Linked DNA regions of Sporichthya brevicatena. The protein of the gene in region 1 interacts with the protein of each later gene in a pairwise test. Links are inferred from orthologs where the notes say so. Each region holds a gene or a part of one and is shown on either strand. Other genes may lie near its edges.

Evidence for each region.
Region 2: the proteins of rlmN (region 1) and ftsZ interact in binary tests that used the Escherichia coli proteins (3 or more experiments, as listed by UniProt). The link is inferred for Sporichthya brevicatena from one-to-one orthologs.

The regions. Positions count from the first base shown.
Region 1 is NZ_BAAAHE010000044.1:26,483-42,060, forward strand. The notes cover bases 4,537-7,386. They hold rlmN (dual-specificity RNA methyltransferase RlmN), read right to left. Parts: upstream 6,608-7,386; coding sequence 5,465-6,607; downstream 4,537-5,464. Other genes in these bases: ABD401_RS20085 (DUF1800 domain-containing protein), read right to left, coding at 4,537-4,823; ABD401_RS20090 (suppressor of fused domain protein), read right to left, coding at 4,887-5,468; ABD401_RS20100 (serine hydroxymethyltransferase), read left to right, coding at 6,776-7,386. Also shown: ABD401_RS20070 (propionyl-CoA synthetase), read right to left, coding at 1-118; ABD401_RS20075 (AMP-dependent synthetase/ligase), read left to right, coding at 250-1,959; ABD401_RS20080 (DUF1501 domain-containing protein), read right to left, coding at 2,005-3,291; more of ABD401_RS20085, read right to left, coding at 3,288-4,536; more of ABD401_RS20100, read left to right, coding at 7,387-8,032; ABD401_RS20105 (hypothetical protein), read left to right, coding at 8,032-8,313; ABD401_RS20110 (phosphatidate cytidylyltransferase), read right to left, coding at 8,379-9,224; frr (ribosome recycling factor), read right to left, coding at 9,234-9,791; pyrH (UMP kinase), read right to left, coding at 9,828-10,526; tsf (translation elongation factor Ts), read right to left, coding at 10,630-11,451; rpsB (30S ribosomal protein S2), read right to left, coding at 11,598-12,461; RNA polymerase sigma factor WhiG, read right to left, coding at 13,345-14,172; ABD401_RS20145 (tyrosine recombinase XerC), read right to left, coding at 14,213-15,187; DNA-processing protein DprA, read right to left, coding at 15,273-15,578.
Region 2 is NZ_BAAAHE010000015.1:108,956-124,471, reverse strand. Bases 229-3,016 are described here. They hold ftsZ (cell division protein FtsZ), read left to right. Parts: upstream 229-931; coding sequence 932-2,101; downstream 2,102-3,016. Other genes in these bases: ABD401_RS10570 (YggS family pyridoxal phosphate-dependent enzyme), read left to right, coding at 3,002-3,016; pgeF (peptidoglycan editing factor PgeF), read left to right, coding at 2,268-3,002; ABD401_RS10585 (cell division protein FtsQ/DivIB), read left to right, coding at 229-673. Also shown: more of ABD401_RS10585, read left to right, coding at 1-228; more of ABD401_RS10570, read left to right, coding at 3,017-3,742; ABD401_RS10565 (cell division protein SepF), read left to right, coding at 3,809-4,318; ABD401_RS10560 (YggT family protein), read left to right, coding at 4,384-4,668; ABD401_RS10555 (DivIVA domain-containing protein), read left to right, coding at 4,717-5,448; ileS (isoleucine--tRNA ligase), read right to left, coding at 5,711-8,857; ABD401_RS10545 (DUF167 domain-containing protein), read left to right, coding at 9,205-9,483; ABD401_RS10540 (hypothetical protein), read right to left, coding at 9,580-10,113; ABD401_RS10535 (TraR/DksA family transcriptional regulator), read left to right, coding at 10,091-10,825; ABD401_RS10530 (signal peptidase II), read left to right, coding at 10,965-11,582; ABD401_RS10525 (RluA family pseudouridine synthase), read left to right, coding at 11,648-12,589; dnaE (DNA polymerase III subunit alpha), read left to right, coding at 12,680-15,516. UniProt on the Escherichia coli protein: Essential cell division protein that forms a contractile ring structure (Z ring) at the future cell division site. The regulation of the ring assembly controls the timing and the location of cell division.

The DNA.
Region 1 (15,578 bases):
GACTGTCGTCGAGCACCGTCGTCGGCGCCCGGGTCCAGTCCACGGCCTGTGCGGCCTCGGCCCAGAAGCCGGTCGGGTCTTCGATACTGCGGCGGAACGCGTCGGCGTAGGCACCCATGGGCTCATCCTGTCTTCCACTCGCGGGAACGGCCAGCCCCGCCCCAACCGTTGGAGGGCCTGACAAACCCGGTGCGACCTGGTTGGCTGCCCCGAAGTCCCGGCATGACGACCCTGACGATGGAGAACGGCATGGTTCAGCTCATCCCCAGCAGCGACCGTCCCATTCAGGAGGGCGTGCCCGCGTTGCACGCCGCGACGATCTGCGAGGCGTTTCAGCTGACCGCGGCCGAGCAGGCCGACCGCGTCGCCCTCCGTACCCCCGACGACTCGATCAGCCTGACCTTCGCCGAGTACGCCGACCGGGTGCGCCGGATCGCCGCCGGCCTCGCCGCCCTCGGGGTCGGGCACGGGGACACCGTCGCGCTGATGATGCGCAACCGGCCCGAGATGAATCTCGTCGACATGGCCGCGCTGCACCTGGGCGCGGTGCCGTTCTCGATCTACAACACCTCGTCGCCGGAACAGGTCGAGTACCTGTTCTCCAACGCCGGCAACCGCGTCGTGGTGTGCGAGCAGGCCTTCCTGGAGACCGTCCGCAAGGCGGGGACCGCGGTCGCGCACGTCGTCTGCATCGACGGCGGGGACGCGAGCACCTCCACCCTCGACGAGCTGATCGCCGGCGGTTCGGACGACTTCGACTTCGACGCCGCCTGGCGTGCCGTGCAGCCGGACGACGTGCTGACGCTGATCTACACCTCAGGGACCACCGGTCCGCCCAAGGGCGTCCAGCTCACGCACGCCGGCATGATGGCCCAGATCCGCGGCATGTCGGCGATGGCCCCGACGCCGGTCGGCGGGTCGATCGTGTCCTACCTGCCGTCGGCGCACATCGCCGACCGGTGGAGCCACCACTACCACTGCTCGGCGACCTTCGGGGCCACCGTCACGACGGTGGCGGACCAGACCCAGCTGATCCCGGCGCTGGTCAGCGCCCGCCCGACGTTCTGGGGCGGCGTGCCGCGCGTCTACGAGAAGATCATGGCCGCGCTGCAGGCCGGCGGTCTGACGGACCCGGCCGCGCTGCCCGAGGAGGTCCGCGCCGGGGCGCGGGCGAAGATCGGCCTCGACCAGGTTCAGTGGTCGATCGTCGGTGCCGCCCCGATCGCGGTCGAGACGCTGAAGTACTTCGGCGACCTCGGGCTGCCGGTCCAGGAGGTCTACGGCATGTCCGAGACCTCGTGCTGCATGACCTGCGTCCCGGCCGACGACATCCGCCCCGGCACGGTCGGCCAGCCGATCCCGGGCTCCGAGATGGCCCTCGCCGACGACGGCGAGATCCTCGTCCGCGGGCCGCTGCTGATGAAGGGGTACCGCAACGACCCCGAGCGCACCGCCGAGGCGATCGACGCGGACGGGTGGCTCCACACCGGCGACGTCGGCGTCGTCGAGGACGGATTCATCCGCATCGTCGACCGCAAGAAGGAACTGATCATCAACGCGGCCGGCAAGAACATGTCGCCGGCGAACATCGAGCAGCGGCTCAAGGCGTCCCACGCCCTGATCGGGCAGGCGGTCTGCATCGGCGACGGCCGGCGCTACAACGTCGCGCTGCTCGTCCTCGACCCCGACGCCGCCGCGGCCTACGCGAAGCAGGCGGGGCTGCCCGACTCCTCGGCGCGGACCGTCGCCGCCGACCCCCAGGTGCAGCAGATCGTCGGCGCCGCGGTCGCGTCCGCGAACGAGAAGCTCTCCCGCGTCGAGCAGATCAAGAAGTGGCACCTGCTCGACGTCGACTGGCTCCCCGGCGGCGACGAACTCACCCCGACGATGAAGCTCCGCCGCAAGCCGATCGCGGAGAAGTACGCCGACGTGATCGAGGCCCTCTACGCCGAGGACTGATGTGAAGAAAGGGTGACACCCTTTCGTCACGACCGAACGGTCGGTTCAGGCGGTCGGGCGACGGAAGGCGCCGACCGGGCGGGGCTTGTAGTTCGGGAAGACCACCGACACCGCGTTCTGGCCGAGGCCGGCGCGCCGGACGAGAAACTCGGCGAGCACGTCGCGGTAGTCGGTGGTCGCGGCGAGGTCGCCCTGATCGAGGTCGTCCTTGGCGAGGCCCGGCCAGCGGCCGTGGACCTTGCCGCCGACGAGCCCGCCGCCGGCGAGCAGCATCGCGTTGCCGTGCCCGTGGTCGACGCCGCCGCTGCCGTTCTGGCCGGCCCGGCGACCGAACTCGCTCATCGTCACGACGTTGACGCGGTCGAAGTCCTTGCCCAGGTCCGCGGCGAACGCGGCGATCGCGGCGGCGACCTGCCCGGCCAGGGCGGCGAACTGGCCCTCACCGGCGTTGCCGAGCGCGATGTGCATGTCCCAGCCGCCGATCTCGACCGCCAGCGCCGCGAGGCCGACGTCGGCGCGGATCAGGGCGGCGGCGTCGGCGAGCGCCGCACCCAGGGCGCTGTTCGCCGGGTAGGCGGTCGCGGGGGCACCCGCCTTGGCGCGCTGGGCGTTGATGGTGCCGACGGTGTCGAGCGCCGTCAGCGTCGCGACAGCGCTGGAGGTCTGCGGCGCCTTCGGGTCGCTGTGCAGTGCCCGCAGCGCCTTGGCCATGGCCGGGCAGAGGGTGTCCGGGCCGGCGAGGGTGAAGCTCGACAGCGAACGCATCGTCAGGACGTCGCTCTCGCCGACGAGGTGACCGGGCCGACCGCCGGTCCCGAGAGCGACCGCTTCGAACGTGGCGTTGCGCCCGTTGACGCGCAGCACGCGGTCCAGCCACCCCGAGTGCACGTTCGTGCCCGGGGCCGACCGCTCGAGCTCGGCGGTGGCGTTGAAGTGGCTGCGGGAGGTGTCCGCGGACGCGACGGCGTGGACGAAGGAGAGCCGCTTCGAGTCCCAGAGCGGACGCAGCGGCGCGAGCGCGGGGTGCAGGCCGAACCGCGGGTCATCCGTCGGGATCGCGGTGCGCTGCGGCACGGCGATCGACGGTCGCAGCTTGGCGTAGTTCGGGTCGCCGACCGGCGGGACGAGCGAGAGCCCGTCCATCCCGCCGCGCAGCGAGATCACGACCAGCACGGGGCCGCGGTGCGGGCCGGCCGCGAAGGCCGCCTGCGCCGAGAACATCGACGGCGCGGCGACGGCGGCTCCGGTCACGCCGATGGCCTGCAGGAAGCGGCGCCGGCTCACCGACCGGGCGCTCGTGCACTCCTGGCACTCGTCCGTGGGCTCGGTCATCGCACGCTCCAGTACGGGCTGTCGAGCACGAGCGCGACGAGGACCGGCAGCAGCGCCTTGAGGTCCTGCGGGCGCAACGCGCCGGGGTCCGCGGCGCCGGCGGCGTCCGCGAGGAACGCCAGGAAGGCCGCGCGGTGCGCCGGGCTCACCCGCTGCCCGGGCAGCAGACGGGCCGTCAGAGTGTCGACCAGACCGTCCCAGCTCGTCGGCACCGCCCCGTCGAGCAGGTGCGTCGCCAGGTCGGGCCACAGCACGCCGTTGTTGAGGCGATGGGTCGCCGCGGTCAGGTGCGCGTTCCACGCCGTCAACGTCAGACCGGCGCCCTTCCAGGCCGCCGCGACGTCCGGGTAGCCGTCGGGCAGGGGCCAACCCAGCGGGGCGTTCCCCATCTCCGACAGCGTCCAGCGCAGCTGCGCGACGGCGTTGTTGCGGTTCAGCCACCCCGGAATCGGCTGCGCGCCGAGCGCCCGCCAGCCGGCGATCACGACCTCCGCGGGCCGGCGGACCTTCGCCCCCACGGCGTTCGCGAACTCGTCGGACGTGAACAGGGCACGCAGCACGGGCACGATCTCGGTGTCCGAGTCCAGGTACACCCGGGCCAGACGGCGCACCAGCGCCGCGGACGGGTGGTCGCGGACGAAGCGCACGGCGAGCTTGCGGGCGATCCGCTCCGCCGTGGACGGGTGGCGGGCGAGGTACGCGATCAGGGACCGCGCGACCTCGACTCCGCCGGCGGCGTCACCGTTCGGGTGCGACCAGCCGAGGACCGAGACCGGGCCGACGTAGTGCCACTCCGCCCGGTAGCGGAAGGTGCCCAGCGAGAGCGCGGCGGCCTTGTCGCTGCGGTCCCACACCGACAGACCGCTCAGGGCACGGGCCGCGTTCACGATGTCGCGATGCTGATAGCCCGCGCCCAGGCCGACCGTGTGCAGCTCGAGCAGTTCGCGGGCGTAGTTCTCGTTCACGGCGTCGCCACGGGACTGCGCGTTGTTCAGGTACAGCAGCATCGCCGGCGAGGTGACCGACGCCTGCAGCATGTCCTCGAACCGGCCGAGCGCGTTCGCCCGGACGACGTGGATGTCGTCCCAGGCCTTGGTGGCCCAGACCGTCCCGCTCGGACACGTGATGTTGAGGTGGTTCGACCAGAAGTCGACCATCACCTCGAACAACTGACGCCGTGACCAGATCTGCCGGGCGAGCGTCGCCCGGACCAGATCCTCCATCGACGTCGCGTTGCCGGCGCCCATGGTGGCGTGGTTGACCTGCGGGTCGGTCGTCGCGAACGGCCAGGCAGCGAGCGCCCCGGAACAGGTCCCGTCGTCGATCGACTCGGGGTCGAACTGCTGCTCGAGCCACGCCAGCGCGCCGCCGGCGTCCGCGACGTCGGCGCGCAGGTCCGGCGTGATGCCGAACGTCGTCCGGCGCAAGAGGTGGAGGGCGAACTTCTCTGACGACCGGTCAGGTGCAGCCGCCCGCGCCTGCTTCGCCCCGCGCTCGAGGCGGTGCTGCTTCGTGGGCCGACTGCTCCGCATCCCCGCAGTGTCGGAGGAGGCGCCGCGCCGCGACGCGGCGCTTTACGCAATCATTCCGCTGGTTCAGACGGCGGAGGACCGAGCGGGGTCGGCGAAATTGACGCCAACCTCCTCAAATCGGGCTTCGAGAGCCTCGACCCCGTCGAGCGCCACCATCGCAGCCTCGGCCGCGGTGATGGGCATCAGCCACAGCACGCGCGCGGTGCAGTTCTGCCCGCGGAACTTCCAGCGGCAGTACTCGAGCTCGGGACCGTACGGGTAGGGCAGGGTCACGAGCAGCCGGTCGCACTCCGACCCGGGCAGCCACGGCCCGTCGAGCTGGACGACCGAGCCACGGTCGAGCCGGCTGTCCGGGGTGCCGCAGTGCGCGATCGCCGCGGCGGCGAGGGACTTCAGGTGCGCCTCGCTCGGCTCCCGGGCGGACAGGACGAACTCGCACCCGATGCCGAGGCTCTGCACGGCCTCCCAGCAGCCGAGGGTGAAGTAGCTGACGACGTCGACGCGCTTGCCCGCCGTCACCTCCAGCATCCGCAGCCCGGGCACGCGGTCGGTGGCCTCGGCCGGCGGGTCCATCTCGAAGATCGAGTGCCCACGGCCGAAGTAGTCGGTGTAGTGCTTGCCGATCAGTTCGCTCGGCGTCTTCACGCCCCCGCCTCCTCGTCGATCGCCTCCAGGTCGGCCGCGGCCAGCTGGCCGCAGGCCCCGTCGATCTCCCGGCCCCGAGTGTCCCGCACCGTGACCGGCACGCCCGCGGCCTCCAGCCGGCGGACGAAGGTCCGCTCGTCCTTGGGCCGCGAGGCCGTCCACTTCGAGCCCGGCGTCGGGTTGAGCGGGATGAGGTTCACGTGCGCCCACGCGCCGGGCCCCGCGAAGGCGAGCACCCGGGCGAGCTCGTCCGCCCGCCAGGCCTGGTCGTTGATGTCGCGGATCAGCGCGTACTCGATCGAGACCCGGCGTCCCGTCCGCACGAAGTAGTCATGCGCGGTGCCCACGACCTCCGCGACCGGGTACCGCGTGTTGATCGGCACCAGCGTGTCGCGCAACTCGTCGTCCGGGGCGTGCAGCGAGAGCGCGAGCGTCACGCCGAGCCCGGAGTCCGCCAGCTTCGCGATGCCCGGCACCAGCCCCACCGTCGAGACCGTCACCGAGCGCCGCGACAGGCCGAGCCCGTCCGGCGTGGGGTCGATCAGCCGTGCGACGGCGGCGGAGGTGGCGTTGTAGTTCGCGAGCGGCTCCCCCATGCCCATGAACACCACGTTGGAGACACGGCCGGGCCCGCCCGCCACCTCGCCGCGGTCGAGGGCCCGTGCCGCCGCCACGACCTGGTCGACGATCTCGGCCGTCGACATGTTCCGGGTCAGTCCGCCCTGGCCCGTCGCGCAGAACGGGCAATTCATGCCGCAGCCGGCCTGGGACGAGACGCAGACCGTCACCCGGTCGGGGTACCGCATGAGGACGCTCTCGACCAGCGCGCCGTCGAACAGCCGCCACAGGGTCTTGCGCGTGGTGCCCTCGTCGCAGGTGATGTCCCGGACGGGGGTGAGCAGCGGCGGGAACAGCGCGTTCGCGAGGGCCTCGCGGTCCTTCGCGGGGACGTCGGTCCAGGTGTCCGGGTCCGCGTTGTGGTGGGTGAAGTAGTGCGTCGCGAGCTGCTTGGCCCGGAAGCCCTTGTGCCCGAGCTCCTCGACGGCGGCCTTGCGCTCGCCGGGTGCGAGGTCGGCCAGGTGCCGCGGCGGCTTCGCGCGGCGCGGGGCGACGAGGGTGAGCTCACCGGGGGCAGGCATTGACCCCATTCTCGCAGCCGATCCGGGAGGCGTCGGCTCCAGGCGGTAGTTTGGGACCTGCGACTGGCGCGTTCACAGGCGGAGTTCACCGCCGGGGAGCTTGCAGTACGGGGCCGTGCGCCTGGGCTCCGTGACCACCGAGGTGTGCCGAACGGCACAGGAGGACCCGTGGCCAACGACCCCGCGCTGTCGGTTGCCGACCCCCAGATCGCCGAGCTCATCGCGGCGGAGGAACGGCGCCAGGCGGACACCATCAAGCTGATCCCGTCCGAGAACTACGTCTCGAAGGCCGTGCTCGAGGCCACCGGGACGGTCCTGACCAACAAGTACTCCGAGGGCTACGCCGGCAAGCGGTACTACGAGGGCCAGCAGGTCATCGACCAGATCGAGACGCTCGCGATCGAGCGCGCCAAGGCCGTCTTCGGCGTCGAGCACGCGAACGTCCAGCCGTACTCCGGCTCCCCCGCGAATCTCGCCATCTACATGGCGTTCCTCTCACCGGGCGAGAAGGTCATGGGCCTCGGTCTGCCGAGCGGCGGCCACCTCACCCACGGCTGGTCGGTCTCCGCGACCGGCGCCTGGTTCACCGCCGTGCGGTACGGCGTCCGGCAGGACACCGGCCGCATCGACATGGACCAGGTGCGCGACCTCGCGCTCGCCGAACGGCCGAAGCTGATCTTCTGCGGCGGCACCGCGGTCCCGCGCACCATCGACTTCCCCGCGTTCGCGGAGATCGCGAAGGAGATCGGCGCCGTCCTCGCCGCCGACATCGCGCACATCGCCGGCCTCGTCGCCGGTGGCGCCCACCCCTCGCCGGTCGGGTACGCCGACGTCATCTCGACCACGACGCACAAGACCCTGCGCGGTCCGCGTGGCGCGATGCTGATGAGCACCGAGGAGCACGCGAAGGCGCTCGACAAGGCCGTCTTCCCCGGTCTGCAGGGCGGCCCGCACAACCACACCACCGCGGGCATCGCGGTCGCGCTGAAGGAAGCCTCGACCGACGAGTTCAAGGCCTACGCGGCGCAGGTCGTCACCAACGCGAAGGCGCTGGCCGAGGGTCTCGCGTCCCGCGGCTTCGACCTCGTCTCGGGCGGCACGGACAACCACCTGGTGCTGATCGACCTCACCAACAAGGACATCGCCGGCAAGCCGGCGGCGCAGGCGCTCGACCGCGCGGGCCTGGAGACGAACTACAACAGCGTCCCCTTCGACACCCGCAAGCCGTTCGACCCCTCGGGTGTCCGGATCGGCACCCCGGCCGTCACCTCCCGCGGCATGGGCCCGGCGGAGATGGACGCCATCGCGGGCTGGTTCGACGAGGTCGTCGAGGCCGCGAAGAAGGGCGACGAGCAGACCATCGAGCGGGTGCGCAAGGAGGTCCTCGACCTCACCGCGCAGTTCCCCGCCCCGGGTCTGGGCTGATGACGGGCACGCCGGCTCCTCGCACCGCCGAGGAGCGGGAGGCGCTCGCCCTGCGGGCGGAGATCTTCGAGGCGCTGATCGCCCTCGGCGACCAGACCGACGCCGTCCTCGCCCTCGTCCGTGCCGGTGCCCCGGACCTGCGGACGCAGGTCCGCACCCTGCTCGACTGCAGCGACGCCGCCGCCGAGCAGGTCCTGTTCAACCTGCGGGTCCTGCACCCCGAGCAGCAGGCGAAGTACCGCGCCGAGGCCGCCGAGCTCCGCGAACTTCTCGACGCCTGACCTGTGCGAAAAAAGGGTGACACCCCTTACTCGTGAGTAAGGGGTGTCACCCTTTTTCGACGGCGCTACGGCGTCGGGTCGACGAAGAACGAGAGCAGCAGCCAGCAGATCGGGGCGGCGATCAGGAGCGAGTCGAGGCGGTCCATGATGCCGCCGTGGCCGGGGAGCAGCGTCCCCATGTCCTTGACGCCGATGTCGCGCTTGAGCACCGACTCCCCCAGGTCCCCGACCGTCGCGGCGACGGCCAGGGCGAGGCCGAGCAGGGCGCCCTTCCAGGCGGCGTCGTCCATCAGCGTCGCCATGCAGATCGCGCCGCCGGCGGCGCAGCCGATCAGCGAGCCCGCCATGCCCTCCCACGACTTCTTCGGGGAGATGCGCGGCGCCATCGGGTGTTTGCCGAACAGCACCCCGGCGGCGTAGCCACCGACGTCGTTGCAGACCACGACGAGGATGAACGTCGCCACCCGCTCGGCCCCGTCGTTCGGTGCCGCGACCATGAGGATCGCGAAGCCGGCGAGGAACGGCAGGTAGACGCTGGTGAAGACACCGGCGGTGACGTCGCGGACGAAGCCGTCAGGCCCCTCCGCGATCCGCCAGCCGATGACCCCGAGCACGGTCAGCAGCAGCCCGACCATGAGCGACTCGGTCCCGGCCTCGTAGGCAGCCGCGAGCATCGCGACCGTGCCGATGCCGAGCGGCACGACCGGGATCTTGACCCCCGTGGTGGCGAGGGCGTTGCCGAACTCCCAGAGCGCGATGAGGATCGCGACGGCCACGACGCCGACGAAGATCGCCGGCTCGAAGATCAGCGACGCCGTGGCGATCGAGCCCATGCCGACGCCCACGCCGATGGCAGCGGGCAGGTTGCGCCCGGCCCGGCTCTTCTTCGGCTCCTCGGTCGCCGCGGTCACCGGAAGTCCTCAGACCTCGAGGAGCTCCGCTTCCTTGTGTTTGAGCAGCTCGTCGACGGTGCCGACGTACTTGTGGGTGACGTCCTCGAGGTGCTTCTCCGCGCGACGGACGTCGTCCTCGCCGGCGTCGCCGTCCTTCTGCATCTTGTGCAGCGCCTCCATCGCGTGGCGACGGATGTTGCGGATCGAGATGCGCGCGTCCTCGGCCTTGCCCTTGGCGACCTTGATGTACTCCTTGCGCCGCTCCTCGGTGAGCTGCGGCAGGACGACGCGGATGATCGAGCCGTCGTTGCTCGGGTTCACGCCGAGGTCGGAGTCGCGGATCGCCTTCTCGATGGCGGCCAGCGAGCCCTTGTCGTACGGGCTCACGATGACCATGCGCGCCTCGGGCGTGGTGAAGGAGGCGAGCTGGTTCACCGGGGTGAGGGCGCCGTAGTAGTCGACCATGATCTTGGAGAACATCGCCGGGTTGGCACGGCCGGTGCGGATCGCCGCGAAGTCCTCCTTGGCGACCTCGACGGCCTTCTCCATCTTCTCCTCGGCCTCGAGCAGGGTGTCGTCGATCATGTGCGTGCTCCTATCCCGTTCTGCAGCGGGGGCCGATCAGATCTCGCCGCCGATGAGGGTGCCGATCTTCTCACCCCGGACCGCTCGGCCGATGTTGCCCTCAGCCAGCAGGTCGAAGACGACGATCGGCAGCGAGTTGTCGCGGCAGAGCGCGATCGCAGTGGCGTCGGCGACCTTCAGCCCTCGGGTGAGGAACTCCGAGTAGGTGAGGTGGTCGAACCGGACCGCCTCGGGGTGGAACTTGGGGTCGGCGTCGTAGACGCCGTCGACGCCCTGCTTGCCCATCAGGACCGCTTGGGCGCCCACCTCGAGCGCGCGCTGCGCGGCCGTGGTGTCGGTGGAGAAGAACGGCGCGCCGAGCCCGCCGCCGAAGATGACGATGCGGCCCTTCTCCATGTGCCGCACCGCGCGCCGCGGGATGTAGGGCTCCGCGACCTGCCCCATCGTGATCGCGGTCTGGACCCGCGTCTCGACGCCCTGCTTCTCGATGAAGTCCTGCAGGGCGAGGCAGTTCATGATCGTGCCGAGCATGCCCATGTAGTCGGCCCGACTGCGGTCCATCCCGGCGAGGGAGAGTTCCTTGCCGCGGAAGTAGTTCCCGCCGCCGACCACGACGGCGATCTGGACCCCGGACCGGGCCGCCTCAGCGATCTGACGAGCAATCAGGCGTACCACGAGCGGGTCGACGCCGATGCCCTTCTCGCCGGCGAGCACCTCGCCGGAGAGCTTGAGCATGACGCGGCGGAAAGCACCCGCGCTACCAGGATCCTGATCCACGCGGGTGCTTCCCTTCGCCGGTGTCGAACTCTTCTCGTCGTGCCGCGGTGAGCGGGAGCCGTCAGGCCCCGCCGACCGACAGGCGCGCGAACGCCTTGACGGTCACGCCGGCCTCGTCGAGGACGGCCTTCACGGTCTTCTTGCTGTCCTGGACCGACGCCTGCTCGAGCAGGACGACGTCCTTGAAGAAGCCGGTGACGCGACCCTCGGTGATCTTGGGCAGCGCCGCCTCCGGCTTGCCCTCCTCACGCGCGGTGGCCTCGGCGATGCGGCGCTCGTGCTCGACGACCTCGGCCGGGACGTCGTCCCGCGTCAGGTACTGCGGCTTCATCGCGGCGATCTGCATCGCCGCGCCACGGGCCGCGTCCTGCGAGGCACCCTCGTAGGAGACGAGCACGCCGACGGCCGGGGGCAGGTCCGCGCTCTTGCGGTGCAGGTAGATCGCGACGTCGCCGTCGTACCGGGCGACCTGACCCAGGTCGAGCTTCTCGCCGATGACCGCGCTGGCCGCGTCGATCGACTCACGGACCGTCTTGCCGTTCGGCAGGGCGGCCGCGAGGAGCTCGTCGCGGTCGGTGATCTTGCTGGAGTCGACGAAGTCGGCGATCTCCTGCGCGAGCTCTTGGAACTGCTCGTTCTTGGCGACGAAGTCGGTCTCGGAGTTCAGCTCGACCAGGGCGTTGCCCGAGGCCGCGATGAGACCCGAGTTCGCGCTGCGCTCGGCGCTGCGCTTCGCGGCCTTGGCGGCACCCTTGGTACGGAGCAGGTCGACGGCGGCGTCGAAGTCGCCACCGGTCTCCTCCAGCGCCTTCTTGCAGTCCATCATCCCGGCGCCGGTCAGGTCGCGGAGCTTCTTGACGTCCGCCGCGGTGAAGTCGGCCATCTCGTGTGCCGTCCGTTCCTTCGAAGTGGTGTGTTCGTCTGGGGGCGCACCCCCTGGGGGGTCAGCCCAACGCGCGCGGCGGCTGTCGAATTCCGCGGACTCCTCAGGGTTTCCGCGGGCTTCCGGCCGCCGCGCAGCGGCGGTTGCTACTCGGCCGGAGCCGCCGGGGCCGGGTCCGCAGCAGGCGCCTCGGCCGGAGCCTCGGCGGGAGCCTCGGCACCGGCCGCCTGGGTCGCGAGCAGCTCGCGCTCCCACTCGGCGAGCGGCTCGTCGGTGGCCAGCTGGCCGTCGGCGGGCTTGTCGTCACCGGCGCGCGCGCCGGACCGGGCCATCAGGCCCTCGGCGACGGCGTCGGCCACGACGCGGGTCAGCAGGCTGATCGAGCGGATCGCGTCGTCGTTGCCCGGGATCTTGTAGTCGACCTCGTCCGGGTCGCAGTTGGTGTCGAGGATCGCGACGACCGGGATGCCCAGCTTGCGGGCCTCGCCGACGGCGATGTGCTCCTTCTTGGTGTCGACGATCCACACCGCGCTCGGCACGCGGGACATGTCCCGGATACCGCCCAGTGTCTTCTCCAGCTTCTCCTTCTCGCGCTGCAGACCGAGCAGTTCCTTCTTGGTCATGCCCGAGCCGGCGACGTCGTCGAAGTCGAGCTCCTCGAGCTCCTTCAGCCGCTGCAGCCGCTTGTAGACGGTGGAGAAGTTGGTCAGCATGCCGCCGAGCCAACGCTGGTTGACGTACGGCATCCCGACGCGGGTCGCCTGCTCGGCGATGGCCTCCTGGGCCTGCTTCTTGGTGCCGATGAACATCACCGTGCCGCCGTGAGCGACGGTGGCCTTGACGAACTCGAACGCGCGGTCGATGTAGGACAGCGACTGCTGCAGATCGATGATGTAGATGCCGTTGCGCTCGGTGAAGATGTAGCGCTTCATCTTCGGGTTCCAGCGGCGCGTCTGGTGCCCGAAGTGGACACCGCTCTCGAGCAGCTGGCGCATCGTGACGACGGCCATGGGTGGTTCTCTCCTTCGCCCGGCCGCCGAACGCGGCCGTGCTTCACTCGGTTTGTTGCACCGGCCGGTCGGCCGACGCCCTGACGTCCTGGGCGCACCGCGCGGCTGTCTGGACTCGACGTTCTTCGAGACGGCCGACCGAGGGTGCGCGCACCGGGTTTCCGAGCGCTGACGCGCTGGAGTCGCCGGAGGACGTGCGAAGTACGACCCCGGGGGGTCGCCGCCGGGCAGTCTACCCCCCGCGCGGCGCGGGCTGGACGCCGGGATATCCACAGGCCAGACACCCCGCGCGCCGTCCACAGGCGGGCATCCGTCCCGCCCGCGCCCGGCGACGATGCCCGCGTGTCGATCTTCGCCGTTCTCCCGCTCCCGACCGCGCTCGCCCTGGTCGCGTCGCTCGCGGTCTCCCCGGGCCCGGACCCCGGCCCGAGGACCAGCCGGGCGACCGAATCCTGGACCGCTCCCCTGGCCGGGCCGGTGACGGTGGTGCGCCCGTTCGACGCCCCCGCCGGGCCCTACGCCCCGGGGCACCGCGGGGCGGATCTCGCCGCCGAGGTCGGCGCCGCGGTCCGCGCGGCCGGCGCGGGCGTCGTCACGTTCGCCGGCCCGGTGGCCGGGCGCGGGGTGGTGGTCGTCGGGCACGCCGGCGGCCGCCGGACGACCTACGAACCGGTGCGGGCGGACGTGCGGGCGGGCGACCCGGTCCCCCTCGGGGCGGACCTGGGCCGCCTGGAACGGTCCCGGCACTGCCCGCGGGCCTGCCTGCACTGGGGCCTGCGGGAGGGCGCCGCGTACCGGGACCCGATGAGCTTGCTGGCCCCGCCGACCGGGCCGGCCCGGCTGCTCCCGCTCGACGACCCGCTCGACGACCCGGCGGGGAGCGTCAGCGCCGGCCGGCCAGCTTGGTGCGCAGGGCGAGCATCGCCTTGGAGTGGATCTGGCACACCCGGCTCTCGGAGACGCCGACGTGCTCGCCGACCTCGGCCAGCGTCATGCCCTCGACGTAGTACAGGTGGATCACCCGGCGCTCGCGCTCGGTGAGCTCCGCGATCGCGTTCAGCAGCAGCGCGCGCGTCTCCTGGTCCTCGAACACGGCGACGGGGTCGTCGGCGGTGAGGTCGGCGAGGGTGTCGCCGAAGTTCATCTCGCCCGGCTCGTCGGTGGCCGCGAGCAGCTCGTCGAGCGCGAGGACGTTGACGACGGAGATCTGGCTGAACGTCTGCTGCAGGTCCTCGACGCTGATGCCGAGTTCGGCCGCGAGCTCGGCCTCGGTGGGGCTGCGGTGCAGCCGCGCCTCGAGCGCCTGGTAGCCGCGCTCCACCGAGCGGGCCTTCGCGCGCACCGAACGCGGGATCCAGTCCAGAGCCCGCAGCTCGTCGAGGATCGCCCCGCGGATCCGGCTCATCGCGTACGGCTCGAACCGCACGCCGCGGTCGGGGTCGTACTTCTCGATCGCGTCGATCAGGCCGAACATGCCGTACGAGGCGCAGTCACCCATGTCCACGTTGGGCGGCAGGCCCACCGCCACCCGGCCGGCCACGTGCTTGACCAGCGGCGAGTAGTGCAGGATCAGCCGCTCGCGGGTCGCCTCGTCCCGGGCCTCCCGGTACCGCCGCCACAGCGCGGGCAGCTCGTCCGTCGCGCCCGCGTGGGCGTCCCGGCCCTGGACCGGGACGTGCGCGACCGTGCCCGCCGTCGGGTGCTCCACCACGGACGGCGCCGGCCCGAGCGTGTCCGCCGCCGCGGCGGCGTCAGGCCCGCGGGTGCGCTCGCTCATAGGAGGCCCTGAGTCTCTCGACGGATACGTGCGTGTAGATCTGGGTCGTGGTGAGCGTTGCGTGACCGAGCAACTCCTGCACGCTACGCAAATCTGCCCCGCCCGCAAGTAGGTGGGTGGCGGCACTGTGCCGAAGACCGTGCGGACCGAGGGCCGCCGCGCCGGCGACCTCCCCCAGGTACCGGGTCACCATCGTGCGGACCGCGCGCTGGTCGAGCCGACCGCCGCGCGCGCCGAGGAACAGCGCGGGACCCGAGGTCGAGGTCGCGAGCGCGGGCCGACCGCGGGTCAACCAGGCGTCCACGGCGTCCATCGCCGGACGCCCGAGCGGGACGCTGCGTTCCTTGTTGCCCTTGCCGACGGCGCGGACGAGGTGCCGGCTGCGGTCCAGGTCGTCGATGTCGAGGCCGACCAGCTCCCCCACCCGCAGGCCGGTCGCGTAGAGGACCTCGAGGACGGCGCGGTCGCGCAGGCCGACCGGACCGGACTCCGGGTCGGGGACGGCCATCAGCGTCGCGGCCTGGTCCTCGGTGAGCACGCCGGGCAGGGCGCGGCGGACCTTGGGGCTGGCCAGGCCGGCTCCCGGGTCGGTGCTCGCCCGGCCCGTGCGCAGGGCATGGGCGGTGAAGGCCCGGGCGGCCGCCGCGCGGCGCGCGAGCGTGGAGTCGGCATGGCGCGTGGTCCGTTCCAGCGCCAGCCAGCTGCGCAGGATCGGCAGTGTGATGCCGTCGGGATCCCGGACCCCGGAGCGGGCCGCGTGCCGCAGCAGGCGCGTCACGTCGCCGAGGTAGGCCCGGACGGTGTGGGCGGAGAACGCCCGTTCGTCCCGCAGGTAGGACTCGAAGCCCGCCAGCGCGTCGTCGAGCGCGGGCGGCAGCTGCTCAGGCGCAGGCGAGGGCGCGGGCGAGGGCGCATGCGCCGCGGCCGCAGCCACCCCCCGATCGCCCATACGGCCACGGTTCCGCCCCCGCGGGCGTGGTGCAAGCACCGGCGCGCCGAACGGGTGTGGAAGTCCCCACGCGCGGGTATGCCAGTCAGCCCCCTCGGCCCCGGCGCGTGGGCCGCCACCCGCCGTCGATGCGCTCGACCATTCCCAGGAGGGCGAGCTGCCCGAGCTCCGCGCTCGCGGCCGCCGGATCGAGCCCGCAACGCCGCGCCACCTCGTCGACCGCGACGGGCCGACGGGCGGGCAGGGCGCCGATGACCTCCGCCTGGCGGCGGGAGAGCGCGTCGTGCGGACGCTCCTCGGCGGTCCGGGCGGGCGCGAGGTCCGCCCCGATCCGGCCGAGGTCCTCGATCACCTCTCCCGCGCAGGTCACCGGGATCGCCCCGCGGGTGCG
Region 2 (15,516 bases), on another replicon or contig:
CTGGATCCGCACGGGCATCGGCGTGCTGGTCGCGGCCGTGGTGCTCGCCGCCGGGTGGGTCGTGCTCTTCTCGGACGTGCTCGCGGTCCGGTCGGTCCAGATCGCCGGGGTCAAGCGCCTCAGCGTCGGACAGGTCGAACGTGTGGCGCAGGTGCCGGAGGGGGAGCCGCTGGCCCGGCTCGACACGGCGGCGATCGCGGCGCGCGTACGGACGCTCCCGCAGGTCGCGGACGTCGACGTCTCCCGCAAGTTCCCCAGCACGGTGAAGATCTCGGTGACCGAGCGCACGCCGGTGGCGGTGCTCGACACCCCCGAGGGCCGGCGGCTGGTCGACGCCGAGGGCGTGGCGTTCGCGCCGGCCGGGGACGCGGCGAAGCGGTTCCTGCTGGTGAAGAGCTCGAACTCGGCGCTGACGCCCGCGGACCTGAAGGCGATCCAGGCCGTCGTCGCCGCGCTCCCGGAGACCATCCGCGAGAAGGTCGAGTCCGTGCAGGCCGACACGACGGCGGACCTCACCGTCAGCCTCGACGGCGGCCGGGAGATCGTCTGGGGCGCTCCCGACCAGACCGAGTTCAAGGTCCGCGTGCTCGACGTCCTGTGGCGGGAGAAGTCCACCCGCGGCGCGAAGCGCTACGACGTCAGCGTCCCCGAGGCCCCCACCGTCAAGCGCTGACCCGCGCGGCCCGGGGACGGGTGGGTGACGGCCGTCACCAGTTCTGATGCAGCGTCAGTTTTAAGCGACGCGACACGCCACGGATGTCCTAGGTGCGGATGTGCGCCCGCCCTACCTTCATGTCCATCGCAGGTTGACATAACTCTAAACCTCTAGTTGAGGTGGAGGGTTGAGGGAGGGCCTGCGGACCGAGACATCAGCACCACCCAGCACCACCCAGCGCACGATCAGAAATTTCCGACGCGAGAGGCACCGACCGTGGCAGCTCCGCAGAACTACCTCGCAGTGATCAAGGTGGTCGGCATCGGGGGCGGTGGCGTCAACGCCATCAACCGCATGATCGAGGTCGGCCTCAAGGGCGTCGAGTTCATCGCGATCAACACCGACGCTCAGGCCCTGTTGATGAGCGACGCCGACGTCAAGCTCGACGTCGGTCGCGAGCTCACCCGGGGCCTCGGCGCCGGCGCGAACCCCGAGGTCGGGCGCAAGGCCGCCGAGGACCACCGCGACGAGATCGAGGAGGTGCTCCGCGGCGCCGACATGGTCTTCGTGACCGCCGGCGAAGGTGGCGGCACCGGCACCGGTGGTGCCCCGGTCGTCGCGAACATCGCGCGTTCGCTCGGCGCTCTGACGATCGGTGTGGTCACCCGCCCGTTCAACTTCGAGGGCCGCCGCCGCAGCACGCAGGCCGAGGACGGCATCTCGCGGCTGCGCGAAGAGGTCGACACCCTCATCGTCATCCCGAACGACCGGCTGCTCTCGATCAGCGACCGCCAGGTCTCGGTGCTCGACGCGTTCAAGTCGGCCGACCAGGTCCTGCTCTCCGGTGTCCAGGGCATCACCGACCTGATCACGACGCCGGGTCTGATCAACCTCGACTTCGCCGACGTGAAGTCGGTCATGAGCGGCGCCGGGTCCGCCCTCATGGGCATCGGCTCGGCCCGCGGCGAGGACCGCGCGATCGCGGCCGCCGAGGCGGCGATCTCCTCGCCGCTGCTGGAGGCGTCGATCGACGGCGCCCGCGGCGTCCTGCTCTCGATCTCCGGTGGCAGCGACCTCGGCCTGTTCGAGATCAACCACGCCGCCCAGCTCGTCGCGGAGGCCGCGCACCCCGAGGCGAACATCATCTTCGGTGCGGTCATCGACGACGCCCTCGGCGACGAGGCCCGCGTCACCGTCATCGCGGCCGGCTTCGACGGCGGTGAGCCGCAGAAGTACCGCGAGCCCACCAAGCGTCCGGAGACCGCGCCCGCCGAGGGCGCCGCCCCTGCGGCGACGTCCGAGGAGAGCCCCGCCGAGGCCGAGCCGGAGCGCATCGGCACCCTCGGCGAGGTCCCGCGCCAGGGCGGTGCCCCGGTGCCGGCCCCGGTCGCGCGGCCCGCGGGCGACTCGCTCGACGACCTCGACGTCCCGGACTTCATGAAGTAGGCCACGGATTCTCGGGCCAACCCCCCGGCGGCCCGAGAAGGACCGAAACCCGGAGCGCATCCCTGCAGGCGACACCCGCGCAAGCGGCTGCAGGGGTGCGCTCTCGGGTGTCCGGGGTGAGGGACGTGGAGAAGAGAAGGACACTGGTCACGTGATCCCGTTGCTGATGCCGTCGTGGCCGCCCGGGGTGCGCGGTGTGTTCACCACCCGGGCCGGGGGCCAGTCGATCCCGCCCTACGCGGAGCTCAACCTCGCGACGCACGTCGGGGACGACGCCCGCACCGTCGCGGCCAACCGCGCTCTGGTCGCCGCGGCCGTCGGCCTGCCCCCGGAGCGCCTCGTCTTCATGGAGCAGGTGCACGGCAACGACGTCGCGGTCGTGGCGGGGCCGACGCCCGTTCCGCCGGTCGCCGACGCCCTGGTGACCACGACCCCCGCGCTCGCGTTGGTCGTGCTGGTGGCCGACTGCGTGCCGGTCCTGATGGCCGACCCGTACGCCGGGGTGGTCGCCGCGGCGCACGCCGGGCGCAAGGGGGTCGAGCTGGGAGTCGTCGCGCGGGCCCTCGCCGCCATGCAGGACCTCGGCGCCCAGCCCGGCCGGGTCCGCGTCCAGCTCGGGCCCTCGATCAACGGCTGCTGCTATGAGGTGCCGGAGTCGATGCAGCGGGAGGTGGCGGCCGCGGCGCCCGGCGCAGTCGCGGGGACCGGCCGGACGCGGGCGGGTACGCCGTCGCTCGACCTGCGGCCGGGGCTGGCCGAGCAGTTCGCGGCCCTCGGCGTCCACGACGTCGGCCTCACCGGCGGCTGCACCAACGACGACCCCGACTTCTTCTCCTACCGCCGCGACGGCGTGACCGGTCGCTTCGCCGGACTGATCTGGCGGGAGTCCGAGGACTCCTGATGGGGCGTCGGGAGGAGCTGGCCGCCAACCTCGCCGCGGTCCGGGAGCGGATCGCCGCGGCGTGCGGGGCCGCCGGCCGGGACCCGGCGGACGTGACGTTGATCGCGGTCACGAAGACCTGGCCGGCCTCCGACGTCGAACACCTCGCGGCGCTCGGCGTCCGCGACCTGGGGGAGAACCGCGACGGCGAGGCCGCCGAGAAGGCCGCGGCCCTGTCCGCCGCCGGGGTGACCGACCTGCGCTGGCACTTCGTCGGCCAGGTGCAGACGAACAAGGCGCGGTCGGTGGCTCGTTACGCCGATGTGGTGCATTCGGTCGACCGGCTGCGTCTGGTCCGGGCCCTGTCGACGGCGGCGACCGAGGCCGGGCGCGAACTCGACGCCCTGATCCAGGTGGACCTCTCGCCCGCCGCCGAGGGTCCGCAGGCGGGCCCGAAGGAGGGTGCGCCGGGCGGCCGCGGCGGCGCCGCCCCGGCCGAGGTGGTGGCCCTCGCCGACGCGGTGGCCGCCGCCCCCGGTCTGCGCCTGCGCGGGGTGATGGCGGTGGCGCCACTCGGGGCTCCGCCCGGACCGGCATTCGACCGTCTCGCCGCGGTCGCGGCGGACCTGCGCGGCGCCCATCCCGAGGCCCGCTGGATCTCCGCGGGGATGAGTGGCGATCTGGAAGTGGCGGTAGGTGCAGGCGCGACACATGTGCGTGTCGGGTCCGGGTTGCTCGGTAACCGGCCCTTGCGCCCCTAACCTCTTTGAGTAAGGGGAATTGCTTCTCTAGTGGCTGTGCAGACGCACTCCGGAAGGCAGGCTTCAATGGCCGGCGCGATGCGCAAGATGGGCGTCTATCTCGGGCTGGTCGAGGACGACGAGCGCGACGACTACTACGACGACCACGTCGAGGAGGAGCGCCGCTACGAGCGCCCGCAGCCGGCAACGCGACAGCCGATGGAGCCGGTCGCGCGCACGGATGTGCGGGTTCCGCAGCGCCGGATCCCGGCCCCTGCCGCCGCGCCGACTCCGGCACCGTCGCCGGTCGTCGCGGACCCGTACCGCATCATCACGCTGCACCCCCGGACCTACAACGAGGCCCGCCAGATCGGCGAGGAGTTTCGTCAAGGCGTTCCGGTCATCATGAATCTCACGGAGATGGACGACACGGACGCGAAGCGGCTCGTGGACTTCGCCGCGGGACTCGTGTTCGGATGCCACGGAGCCATCGAACGGGTGACGCAGAAAGTGTTTCTGCTCTCGCCCGCGAACGTCGATGTGAGTGCCGAGGACAAGGCCCGCATCGCTTCGGGTGGCTTCTTCAACCAGAGCTGAGTGGCGTCCGATAAGGTCGCCCTCGTTACTCTGCGTAAGAATCTTCGAAGGGGCGGTGACCTGCGGTGAGTCCAGTGGCGCAGGTCGTGTACTTCGTCCTGTTTGCTTTTCTCATCCTGCTGGTCGCACGCCTGGTGATGGAGTACGTCTTCCTCTTCGCCAGGTCGTACGAGCCGAAGGGTGCCGTGGTGGTCGTGCTCGAAGTGATTTACTCCGTGACCGATCCGCCGCTCAAGTTCTTGAGGCGGTTCATTCCGCCATTACGTTTGGGAGGGGTGTCACTTGACCTATCCTTCCTTGTGTTATTTGTCATCGTCACCATCGGGCTGTCACTCGTGCAGCAAGCGTGACGCGGTACGGTCTATCCCGAACGTCGACGATCACTCTGAGGTGACAGGATGCCGCTGACCCCCGAGGACGTGCGGAACAAGCAGTTCACGACCGTCCGTCTGCGCGAGGGCTACGACGAGGATGAGGTTGACGCCTTCCTCGACGAGGTCGAGACCGAGCTTCGGCGCTTGATCCGGGAGAACGACGAGCTGCGAGCCAAGCTCGCCGCCGCCACCCGGGCCGCGTCGGCGGCACCGGCTGCTTCCACGACCGCGCCCCAGCCCGTCGTCAAGGCGCCGGAGCCGCCTCCCGCGCCCGAGCCCCCCAAGCCCGCTCCCGCGCCCCCGGCGCCGGCCGCGGTCGAGGCGAGCTCGTCCGACAGCGCGGCCCGCGTGCTGGCGCTGGCTCAGCAGACCGCTGACCAGGCCATCGCCGAGGCCCGCACGGAGGCGAACAAGATCGTTGGCGACGCGCGGCAGCGCGCGGAGGCCATCGAGCGCGAGGCGCGCTCCAAGGCCGACGCCCTCGAGCGGGACGCCCAGGACAAGCACCGCTCGATCATCGGTGTCCTGGAGACCCAGCGCACCGCGCTGGAGACCCAGCTCGACCAGCTCCGTCAGTTCGAGCGTGAGTACCGCAGCCGCCTCAAGAGCTTCCTCGAGGGGCAGCTCCGGCAGCTGGAGAACAGCGCCGAGGGCGAGAACCTCTCGAACGGTCCGCGGTCGGCGGCCGCTCGGCCCGCGGCGACGACGCCGCGTCAGCCGATGCGCGGCTTCCTGATCGACGAGGACGAGGGCTGATCACCCCCGTACGACCTCGCTAGTCGACGTCGAAGGAGCCCGGCCCGACGAGGCCGGGCTCCTTCGCGTCTGCAGCAGCTCTGCGGCCCCGCTCCCACTGCGGGATGACGTCCCGGGCGCCCGGGGTGTCAGCCCGCACGAGGGCTGACAGGCACCCCGTGCGGGACGTCATCCCTGAGCAGGGGGGTGTCAGCCCGCACGAGGGCTGACAGGCACCCCGTGCGGGACGTCATCCCGCGGGGCCAGGCCGTGGCGATGCGGGTCAGGCCTTGGTGATCCGGAAGGTCATGCCGAGCTCGGCGTCGGTGCTGGTGACCCCGTCACCGGACGGGGCCTCGGCCAGCTCGGCGACGGAGGTCGCGAGGACCTCGCCGGCGACCAGGTCCGCGTGCTCGCGGAGCGCCGCGACGGCCTCCTCACCGGCCGCGTGCCACTCCAGGGTGATCCGGTCGGCGACCTCCAGGCCGGAGGTCTTGCGGGCCTCCTGGATGACGCGGACGGCCTCGCGGGCCAGACCGGCCCGGCGGAGCTCCGGCGTGATCGTCAGGTCGAGGGCGACGGTCTCGCCCTCGCGAGCCACCGACCAGCCCTCGCGGGGCGTCTCGGTGATGACGACCTCGTCCGCGTCGACGGTGATCTCCTGCCCGTCGACGACGATCGTCGCCGGGCGGCCGGCGCGCAGCTCGGCCGCCAGCGCCACCGGGTCCGCCGCCGCGATCGCGGCCGCGACCGGCTGGGTGCCCTTGCCGAAGCGCTTGCCGAGCGCGCGGAAGTTGGCCTTCGCCGAGTAGTCGACGAGGTCGCCGCCGGCCTCCGCGAGCGACTCCAACCGGGTGACGTTCAGCTCCTCGGCGATCTGCGTGCGGAGATCCTCGGAGAGCGTGGACCAGCCGTGCGCGCCCACGAGGGCCCGCGAGAGCGGCTGACGGGTCTTCACCCCGCTGTCGGCCCGCGCCGCGCGCCCCAGCTCGACCAGGCGCCGTGCGAGGGCCACCTGGGCCGCGAGGTCGTCGTCGATCAGCGCGCCGTCGACCGCCGGCCACGCCGCGAGATGCACCGAGTCCGGCAGCTCCGGGCTGGTCGGCCGGAACAGGTCCTGCCAGACCCGCTCGGTGATGAACGGGGTGATCGGGGCCATCAGCAGCGTGACGACGTACAGGCACTCGTGCAGGGTCGCGAGCGCGGCCGGGTCGCCCGCCCAGAACCGGCGGCGGTTGCGGCGCACGTACCAGTTCGACAGGTCGTCGACGTAGGCCGCGAGCAGCCGCCCGGCCTTCTGGGTGTCGAAGTCCTCCAACGCCGCGTCGACGCCCTGCGCGAGGCGGTGGGCCTCGGAGATCGCCCACCGGTCCAGCGCCGGCCGCTCGGCGACCGGGGGAGCGGCGGTCACGCCCGGCTCGAAGCCCGCGGTGCGGGCGTAGAGCGACTGGAAGGCGACGGTGTTCCAGTACGTCAGCAGCGACTTGCGGACGATCTCCTGCAGGACGTTGTGGCCCACGCGCCGGGCCGACCAGGGCGAGCCCGAGCAGGCCATGAACCAGCGCAGGGCGTCGGCGCCGTGCTGGTCCATCAAGGGCATCGGCTCGAGGATGTTGCCGAGGTGCTTGGACATCTTGCGGCCGTCCTCGGCGAGGATGTGCCCGAGGCAGAGGACGTTCTCGTACGAGGACCGGTCGAAGACCAGCGTCCCGACCGCCATCAGCGTGTAGAACCAGCCGCGGGTCTGGTCGATCGCCTCGCAGATGAACTGCGCCGGGTAGGCCTTCTCGAACTCCGCGACGCCCTGATGCGGGTAGCCCCACTGGGCGAACGGCATCGAGCCCGAGTCGTACCAGGCGTCGATCACCTCGGGGACGCGGCGGGCCTGGTGGCCACAGGTCTCGCAGGCGAAGGTGACGTCGTCGATGTACGGGCGGTGCGGGTCGACGTCCGACAGGTCGCGACCGGCGAGCTCGCCGAGCTGCGCCATCGACGCGACGGCGCGCAGGTGGCCCTCCTCGCACCGCCAGATCGGCAGCGGCGTGCCCCAGTAGCGGTTGCGGGACAGGGCCCAGTCGATGTTGTTGTTCAGCCAGTCGCCGTAGCGGCCGTGCTTGATGGTGTCGGGGTACCAGGTCGTCCGCTCGTTCTCGCGGAGTAGTTCGTCCTTCACCTCGGTCGTGCGGATGTACCAGGACGGCTGCGCGTAGTAGATGAGCGCCGTGTGGCAGCGCCAGCAGTGCGGGTACGCGTGCTCGTACGCGACGTGCTTGAACAGCACGCCGCGGCTCTGCAGGTCCGCCACCAGGGCCTCGTCGGCCTTCTTGAAGAACTGCCCGCCGACGAGTGGGACGTCGTGGGCGAAGTGCCCGTCCGAGGTGATCGGGTTGACCACCGGCAGCCCGTAGGCCTTGCAGACCCGAAGGTCGTCGGCACCGAAGGCCGGGGCCTGGTGGACCAGACCGGTGCCGTCCTCGGTGGTGACGTAGTCGTCGAGCACGACGAAGTGGGTGTCCGCGCCGTCGGGGAACGCGATCAACTCGAACGGGCGCGCGTAGTGCCAGCGCTCCATCTCGGCGCCGGGGAAGGACGCGAGCACCTGCGCGCCCTCGCCGAGCGCGTACGCCACGAGCGGTTCCGCGACGACGACGGGCGTGCTCCCGTCGGCCGGCTGCGCGAGCACGTAGGTGACGTCCGCCCGGGCGGCGACCGCCGTGTTGGAGACCAGCGTCCAGGGAGTCGTCGTCCAGACCAGGAGGTCGGCGGCCCCGGCGTGCGGACCGCTGGTCAACGGGAAACGCACGTAGACCGACGGGTCGACGACCGTCTCGTAGCCCTGGGCCAGCTCGTGGTCGGACAGACCGGTGCCGCAGCGCGGGCAGTACGGCGCGACGCGGTGATCCTGGACCAGCCGGCCGTCGTCGAAGATCTTCGCCAGGCTCCACCAGACGCTCTCGACGTAGGCGCGGTCCATCGTCCAGTACGCCGAGGACAGGTCCACCCAGTAGCCCATGCGCTCGGTCATCTGCGCGAAGGCGTCGACGTGGCGGTGCACGGACTCGCGGCAGCGCGCGTTGAACTCCGCGACCCCGTAGGCCTCGATGTCGCCCTTGCCGGAGAACCCGAGTTCCTTCTCGACCGCGAGCTCGACCGGCAGGCCGTGGCAGTCCCAGCCCGCCTTGCGGGGGACGTGGTAGCCCTTCATCGTCTTGAAGCGCGGGAAGACGTCCTTGAAGACGCGCGCCTCGACGTGGTGGGTGCCGGGCATGCCGTTGGCCGTCGGCGGGCCTTCGTAGAAGACCCACAGCGGGCCGTCGGCCGTGGCGTCGATGGTGCGCTCGAAGACCTTGGCGTCGGTCCAGAACGCGAGGACCTCGCGTTCGAGGGCGGGCAGGTCCACCTGGGGCGGCACGGCGCGGTACTGGCTCACCGGGAACTTCCTCCGGACGTTGACGAAGCGACGCCGGAGGGACGAGCACCCCCGGACGCCGGGGACCCGCGGTACCACCCTCCTTGGCCGCGGCTGCCTCCCGAAGGAGACGAGCGCGACCCTCTCGTGGACCTGCACCACCGGGTCTACGCGGCGCTCCGCGGACAGGAACGCCGTTTCTTCCGGCAACTCCGGGGTGATCTCACGCCCGCGCACACCGTCCGGGCTCGCACCGTCCCCGGATCGCTCATCGGCTGCGTACGGGCGGCGCTGTCCCCATCGACGCCTCGTGCAGGGCGCTCAGCCTACCCGCGGACGCCGCGGGCGGGCGGGGCAGACTGCCGGGCGTGACCGAGCTACGGGTGGCGATCCGCGTCCGGCCGGGGTCCTCCCGGGCCGGCGTCGGGGGGACGCACGCCGGCGCGCTAGTGGTGAAGGTCAGCGAGCGGGCCGTGGACGGCCGGGCGACCGAGGCCGCGCTGACGGCTCTGGCCAAGGCGCTCGGGGTCCCGCGGCGCGAGATTCGCCTGGTCAGAGGCGCGACGAGCCGCGACAAGGTGGTCGCCGTCGAGGGGGACGAGCAGGTCCTCACCGCCGCCCTGGAGCGCCTGCGCGACGCGCCCTGATCTTCGGAGCAGGGGTTCGGACTTCCGGCGTGTCGGGTGGGTACGGTGGGCCCCGCACCGTGACGAACCGTCAGCCAACGGTCGGTGATCGTCTGGCTACGGATCGTGTTCACGGCCTGGTGACGGACGAGAAGGGTCCGCAATGGTGAGGAGCGGAGGGCCGGCAACGAAGGCGGCCTCGGCGAAGCGAGCCGCGCCGGCGAAGAAGGCCCCGGCCGCGAGGAAGGCTGCGCCGGCGAAGCAGTCCGCCCCGGTGAAGAAGGCCGCCCCGGCGAAGAAGGCCCCGGCCGCGAGGAAGGCTGCGCCGGCGAAGCAGTCCGCCCCGGTGAAGAAGGCCGCCCCGGCGAAGAAGGCCGCGGTCAAGAAGGCCGCCCCGGTGAAGAAGGCCGCGGCCACAAAAGCGGCCCCGGCCACGAAGGCGGCCGCGAAGAAGGCTTCGGCGAAAAAGGCGAGCCCGGTCGCGAAGAAGGCCGTCGCCACGAAATCCGCGCCGGCGAGAAAAGCCGCGCCCGCCAAGAAGGCGGGGGTGAAGAAGGCGGCGGTGAAGAAGGCCCCGGCGAAAAAGACCGCGCCGGCGGAAAAGGCTGCGCCCGCCAAGCCGGCGGCGGTGAAGAAGTCCGCGCCGGCCAAGAAGGCCCCGGCCAAGAACGCCCCGGCGGCGAAGAAGACGGCGCCCGCGAAGAAGGCCCCGGCGGCGAAGAAGGCAGCACCCGCGAAGAAGGCAGCACCCGCGAAGAAGACCGGGACGTTGGCCCGGGCGGCGACGCTCGCGCGGCGGGCGACGGCTCCCGCGCGCAAGGCCGCCGCGATCGCCCGGCAGGTGGCCGCTCCCGCCGCGAAACCCGCCCCGGAGGCGCCGGCCCCGGTGCCGGCGAAGGCCCCGACCAAGACCGCGGCAAAGGCTCCCGCCACGGCTCCGGCCGCGAAGCCGGCCGCGAAGCCGACCGGCAAGCTCGCGGTCCGGGAGGGGGAGACGGCCTGGACGAACGAGGAGCTCAAGGAGGTCCGGGCCGAGCTCGGCAAGGACGTCGACCGGCTCCGGGCCGAGATCGCGGTCGCCCAGGCCGACCGGGAGGCGCTGCTGCGCGACTACGGCGACGGCTCCGGGGAAGACCAGGCGGATGCCGGCACCAAGACGCTCGAGCGCGAGCAGGAGATGTCGCTGGTCAACAACGCCCTCGACATGCTCCAGCAGGACGAGCGGGCGCTCGCGCGCCTCGAGGACGGCACCTACGGCCAGTGCGAGTCGTGCGGCGACCCGATCGGGAAGGCCCGGCTCCAGGCGTTCCCGCGGGCCACGCTCTGCGTCGCCTGCAAGCAGCGGGCCGAGCGCCGGTACTGATCACCGATTCGTCGCTCTTCGTGATCATGAACGGCCCGGGTGGGCCCACGCGGAGTCTTCGGCGGGCTTAGCGTCGCCTTACCGAAACGTGAGAATTGGGACATTTCGGGCCGGGTGGTCCGCGTGAGACTCTGCTGCGATGTCCGAGACGGCGCTTGATCCCGGCCCGGTCCGGGACCTGCTGGCGCCGTCACCGAGAGTCACCGAACCGGCGGCGCCGACCCGGGCCCGGCACGCGGCCCCGGTCTACCTCCCACCCGCCGCGATCCGACGCAGCCGGCTCGCGCTCTTCGGCGGGGTCGCCGCGGCGGTCTACCTGGTCGACCTCGCCACGAAGATCGCGATCGTCGCGTTCCTCACCGAGGACGACCCGGTGGAGATCGGCGGCACCGGCGTCTCGCTGCGGCTGATCCGCAACCCGGGCGCCGCGTTCGGGGTCGGGGTCGACGTCACCGCGGTGTTCACGGTCATCACCGTCTGCGTCGTCGGGGCGGTGCTGACCAGTTCCCGGCGGCTCGGCAGCCGCCCGTGGGCCCTCACCCTGGGGCTGCTGCTCGGCGGCGCGTTGGGCAACCTCACGGACCGGCTCGCACGGTCGCCGGGGTTCCTGTCCGGGCACGTCGTCGACTTCGTCGAGATCCCCGGCTGGCCGATCTTCAACGTCGCGGACCTCTCGATCTGCGTCGCCGGCGGCCTGATGGTGGCGCTGGCGTGCCGCAACGTCCCGCTCGACGGCCGTCGCTGTCGCCGGTACTGAGCGCGCCGGTCCGTCGCCGCCACCGGGTCGAAGACCGGCCTGGGCGATAGACCACACTGAGCGGCGTGAGTTCCGACCTGCGTGCGCTGCCGGTGCCCGACGGGCTCGCGGGGGAGCGGGTGGACGCCGGGCTCGCCCGGTTGTTCGGGCTCTCCCGGACCCGCGTGGCCGAACTCGCGGCCGCGGGGTGCGTCCGGATGGACGGCGCGGCCGCGGGCAAGAGCGACCGCCTCGTCGCCGGGGCGTGGCTGGAGGTCGAGCTCCCGGCCGTCGAGCCGGCCGGCGTGGAGATCGTGGCCGAGCCGGTGCCCGGCATGAAGGTCGTCCACGACGACGAGCATCTGGTCGTCGTCGACAAGCCGGTGGGCGTGGCGGCGCACCCGAGCCCGGGCTGGACCGGCCCGACCGTCATCGGGGGCCTGGCCGCCGCCGGCTTCCGGATCTCGACCTCGGGCGCGGCCGAGCGAGCCGGTGTCGTCCACCGGCTCGACGTCGGCACCAGCGGGTTGATGGTCGTCGCGAAGTCCGAGCGGGCGTACACGCTGCTCAAGCGCGCGTTCAAGGAGCGGACGGTCGAGAAGATCTACCACGCGCTCGTGCAGGGTCATCCCGACCCGTCGCGCGGCACCGTGGACGCGCCGATCGGGCGGCACCCGGTGCACGACTGGAAGTGGGCCGTGATCGCCGAGGACGCCGGCGGCAAGGCGAGCGTCACGCACTACGACACGCTCGAGGCGTTCCGCGCCGCGAGCCTGCTGACGATCAAGCTCGAGACCGGCCGCACCCACCAGATCCGGGTGCACATGTCGGCGCTGCGGCATCCGTGCGCGGGCGACCTGACCTACGGCGCGGACCCGACCCTGGCCGAGCGCCTGGGTCTGGAGCGACAGTGGTTGCACGCGGTGTCGCTGGGGTTCGAGCACCCGGATTCCGGCGATTGGGTCGAGTTTTCCAGCGACTATCCGGACGACCTTGCGCGCGCCCTGCAGGTTGTCTCGGAGGGCTGACCACACACTGAGACGGGCGCTCGAGTTGTCAGTGGGGCGCCTTAGAGTGAGGCCCGATTCCGGGGAGGCGCAGCGGTGAGTTCGGCAGGCATGAACGACTCGTTCGTCCACCTGCACGTCCACACCGAGTACTCGATGCTCGACGGCGCGGCGCGCCTGGACGACCTCTTCCGCGGCTGCAACGAGATGGGCATGCCGGCCCTCGCGATGACCGACCACGGCAACGTGTTCGGCGCGTACGACTTCGTGAAGAAGGCGAACGAGGCCGGCATCAAGCCGATCGTCGGCATGGAGGCGTACCTCGCGCCGGGCACCCACCGCTCCGACCGCACCCGCGTGCGGTGGGCGGACGGCGGCGAGGACGACGTCTCCGGTTCCGGCTCGTACACGCACATGACGCTGCTGGCGACCGACAACGACTCGATGCACAACCTGTTCCGCATCTCGTCGCTGGCGAGCCTCGAAGGCTTCTTCTACAAGCCCCGCGCGGACCGCGAGCTGCTGCACCGCTACGGCAAGGGCCTGATCGCGACGACGGGCTGTCCGTCGGGCGAGATCCAGACCTGGCTGCGCATCGGCGACTACGAGAAGGCGCGCGCGTCGGCCGGAGAGTTCCAGGACATCTTCGGCAAGGAGAACTTCTTCTGCGAGCTGATGGACCACGGCATCGGCATCGAGAAGCGCGCGCACGACGGGCTGATGCGCCTGGCCAAGGACCTCAACCTGCCGCTGGTCGCGACCAACGACCTGCACTACGCCGCGGCCGAGGACGCGTCCGCGCACGAGGTGCTGCTCTGCGTGCAGTCCGGCAAGACCCTCGCGGACCCGAACCGCTTCAAGTTCGACGCGACCGACTTCTACCTCAAGAGCCCGGCCGAGATGCGCGAGCTCTGGCAGGGCCGCTACGGCCTGCGGGAGGCCTGCGACAACACGCTGCTCATCGCCGAGCGCTGCCAGATGTCGTTCTCCGCGCGCAACCTCATGCCGCGATTCCCGGTGCCCGAGGGGGAGACCGAGGAGACCTGGCTGCGCAAGGAGGTCGACCGCGGCCTGAACGAGCGCTTCCACGGCAACGTGCCCCAGACGCACCGGGATCAGGCGGCCTACGAGGTCGACATGATCATCAAGATGGGGTTCCCCGGCTACTTCCTCGTCACCGCCGACCTCGTGCGGTACGCGAAGGAGAACGGGATCCGCGTCGGTCCCGGTCGTGGGTCCGCGGCCGGTGCGCTGATCGCCTACGCGCTGGGCATCACCGAGCTCGACCCGCTCGCGCACGGCCTGATCTTCGAGCGGTTCCTCAACCCCGAGCGTGTGTCGATGCCCGACATCGACATGGACTTCGACGAACGTCGTCGCGCCGACATGATCCGCTACGCCACCGAGAAGTACGGCGAGGAGCGGGTCGCGCAGATCATCACCTACGGCACCATCAAGGCGAAGGCGGCGATCAAGGACGCCTCCCGCGTCCTCGGCTACCCGTTCGCGATGGGCGACCGCATCACCAAGGCGATGCCGCCGGCCGTCATGGGCAAGGACATCCCGCTGTCCGGGATCTTCGACCCCGACCACAAGCGCTACGCCGAGGCCGGCGAGTTCCGGGCGCTCTACGAGTCCGACCCGGACGTGAAGAAGGTCGTCGACACGGCCAAGGGTCTCGAGGGCCTGAAGCGGCAGTGGGGCGTGCACGCCGCGGGCGTCATCCTCTCGAGCGAGCCGCTGCTCGACGTCATCCCGATCCAGCGCCGCGAGCAGGACGGCGCGATCATCACGCAGTTCGACATGGGCGCCTGCGAGTCGCTCGGGCTGCTGAAGATGGACTTCCTGGGGTTGCGCAACCTCACGGTCCTCGACGACTGCCTGATCAACATCGAGTCCAACCGGGGCGAGAAGATCGTCCTCGAGGAACTCGAACTGACGGACCGTAAGGCGTACGAGCTGCTGGCCCGGGGCGACACCCTCGGCGTCTTCCAGCTCGACGGCGGGCCGATGCGTGCGCTGCTGCGCTCGATGGTCCCCGACAACTTCGAGGACATCTCCGCCGTCCTCGCGCTGTACCGGCCGGGTCCGATGGGCGCGAACGCGCACAACGACTACGCGGACCGCAAGAACGGCCGCAAGCCGGTGGTGCCGATCCACCCCGAGCTCGAAGAGCCGCTGGCCGACATCCTGGGCGACACCTACGGGTTGATCGTCTACCAGGAGCAGGTCATGGCGATCGCGCAGAAGCTCGCGGGCTACTCGCTCGGCGCCGCCGACCTGCTCCGTCGCGCGATGGGCAAGAAGAAGAAGGAGATCCTCGACAAGGAGTACATCCCGTTCTCGGAAGGGATGAAGAAGAACGGGTACTCCGAGGCGGCGATCAAGACCCTCTGGGACATCCTCGTCCCGTTCTCGGACTACGCGTTCAACAAGGCCCACACCGCCGGCTACGGCCTCGTCTCCTACTGGACCGCCTACCTCAAGGCGAACTACCCGCAGGAGTACATGGCGGCGCTGCTCACCTCGGTCAAGGACGACAAGGACAAGTCGGCCCTGTACCTCAACGAGTGCCGGCGCATGGGCATCAAGGTGCTGCCGCCGGACGTCAACGCCTCGGACGCGAACTTCACCCCGCGCGGCGAGGACATCCGCTTCGGCCTGACCGCGATCCGCAACGTCGGCGCGAACGTCGTGACCGGGATCGTCGAGGCGCGGACCGAGCAGGGCGCGTTCACCGACTTCGCCGACTTCCTGCGCAAGGTGCCGGCGCAGGTCTGCAACAAGAAGACCGTGGAGTCGCTGATCAAGGGCGGCGCGTTCGACTCGCTCGGGCACACCCGCCGTGGCCTGATCCACGCGCACGAGCGCGCGATCGACGCGATCATCGACATCAAGCGCAACGAGGCCATCGGCCAGGACTCGCTGTTCGGCGCGTTCGACGACGA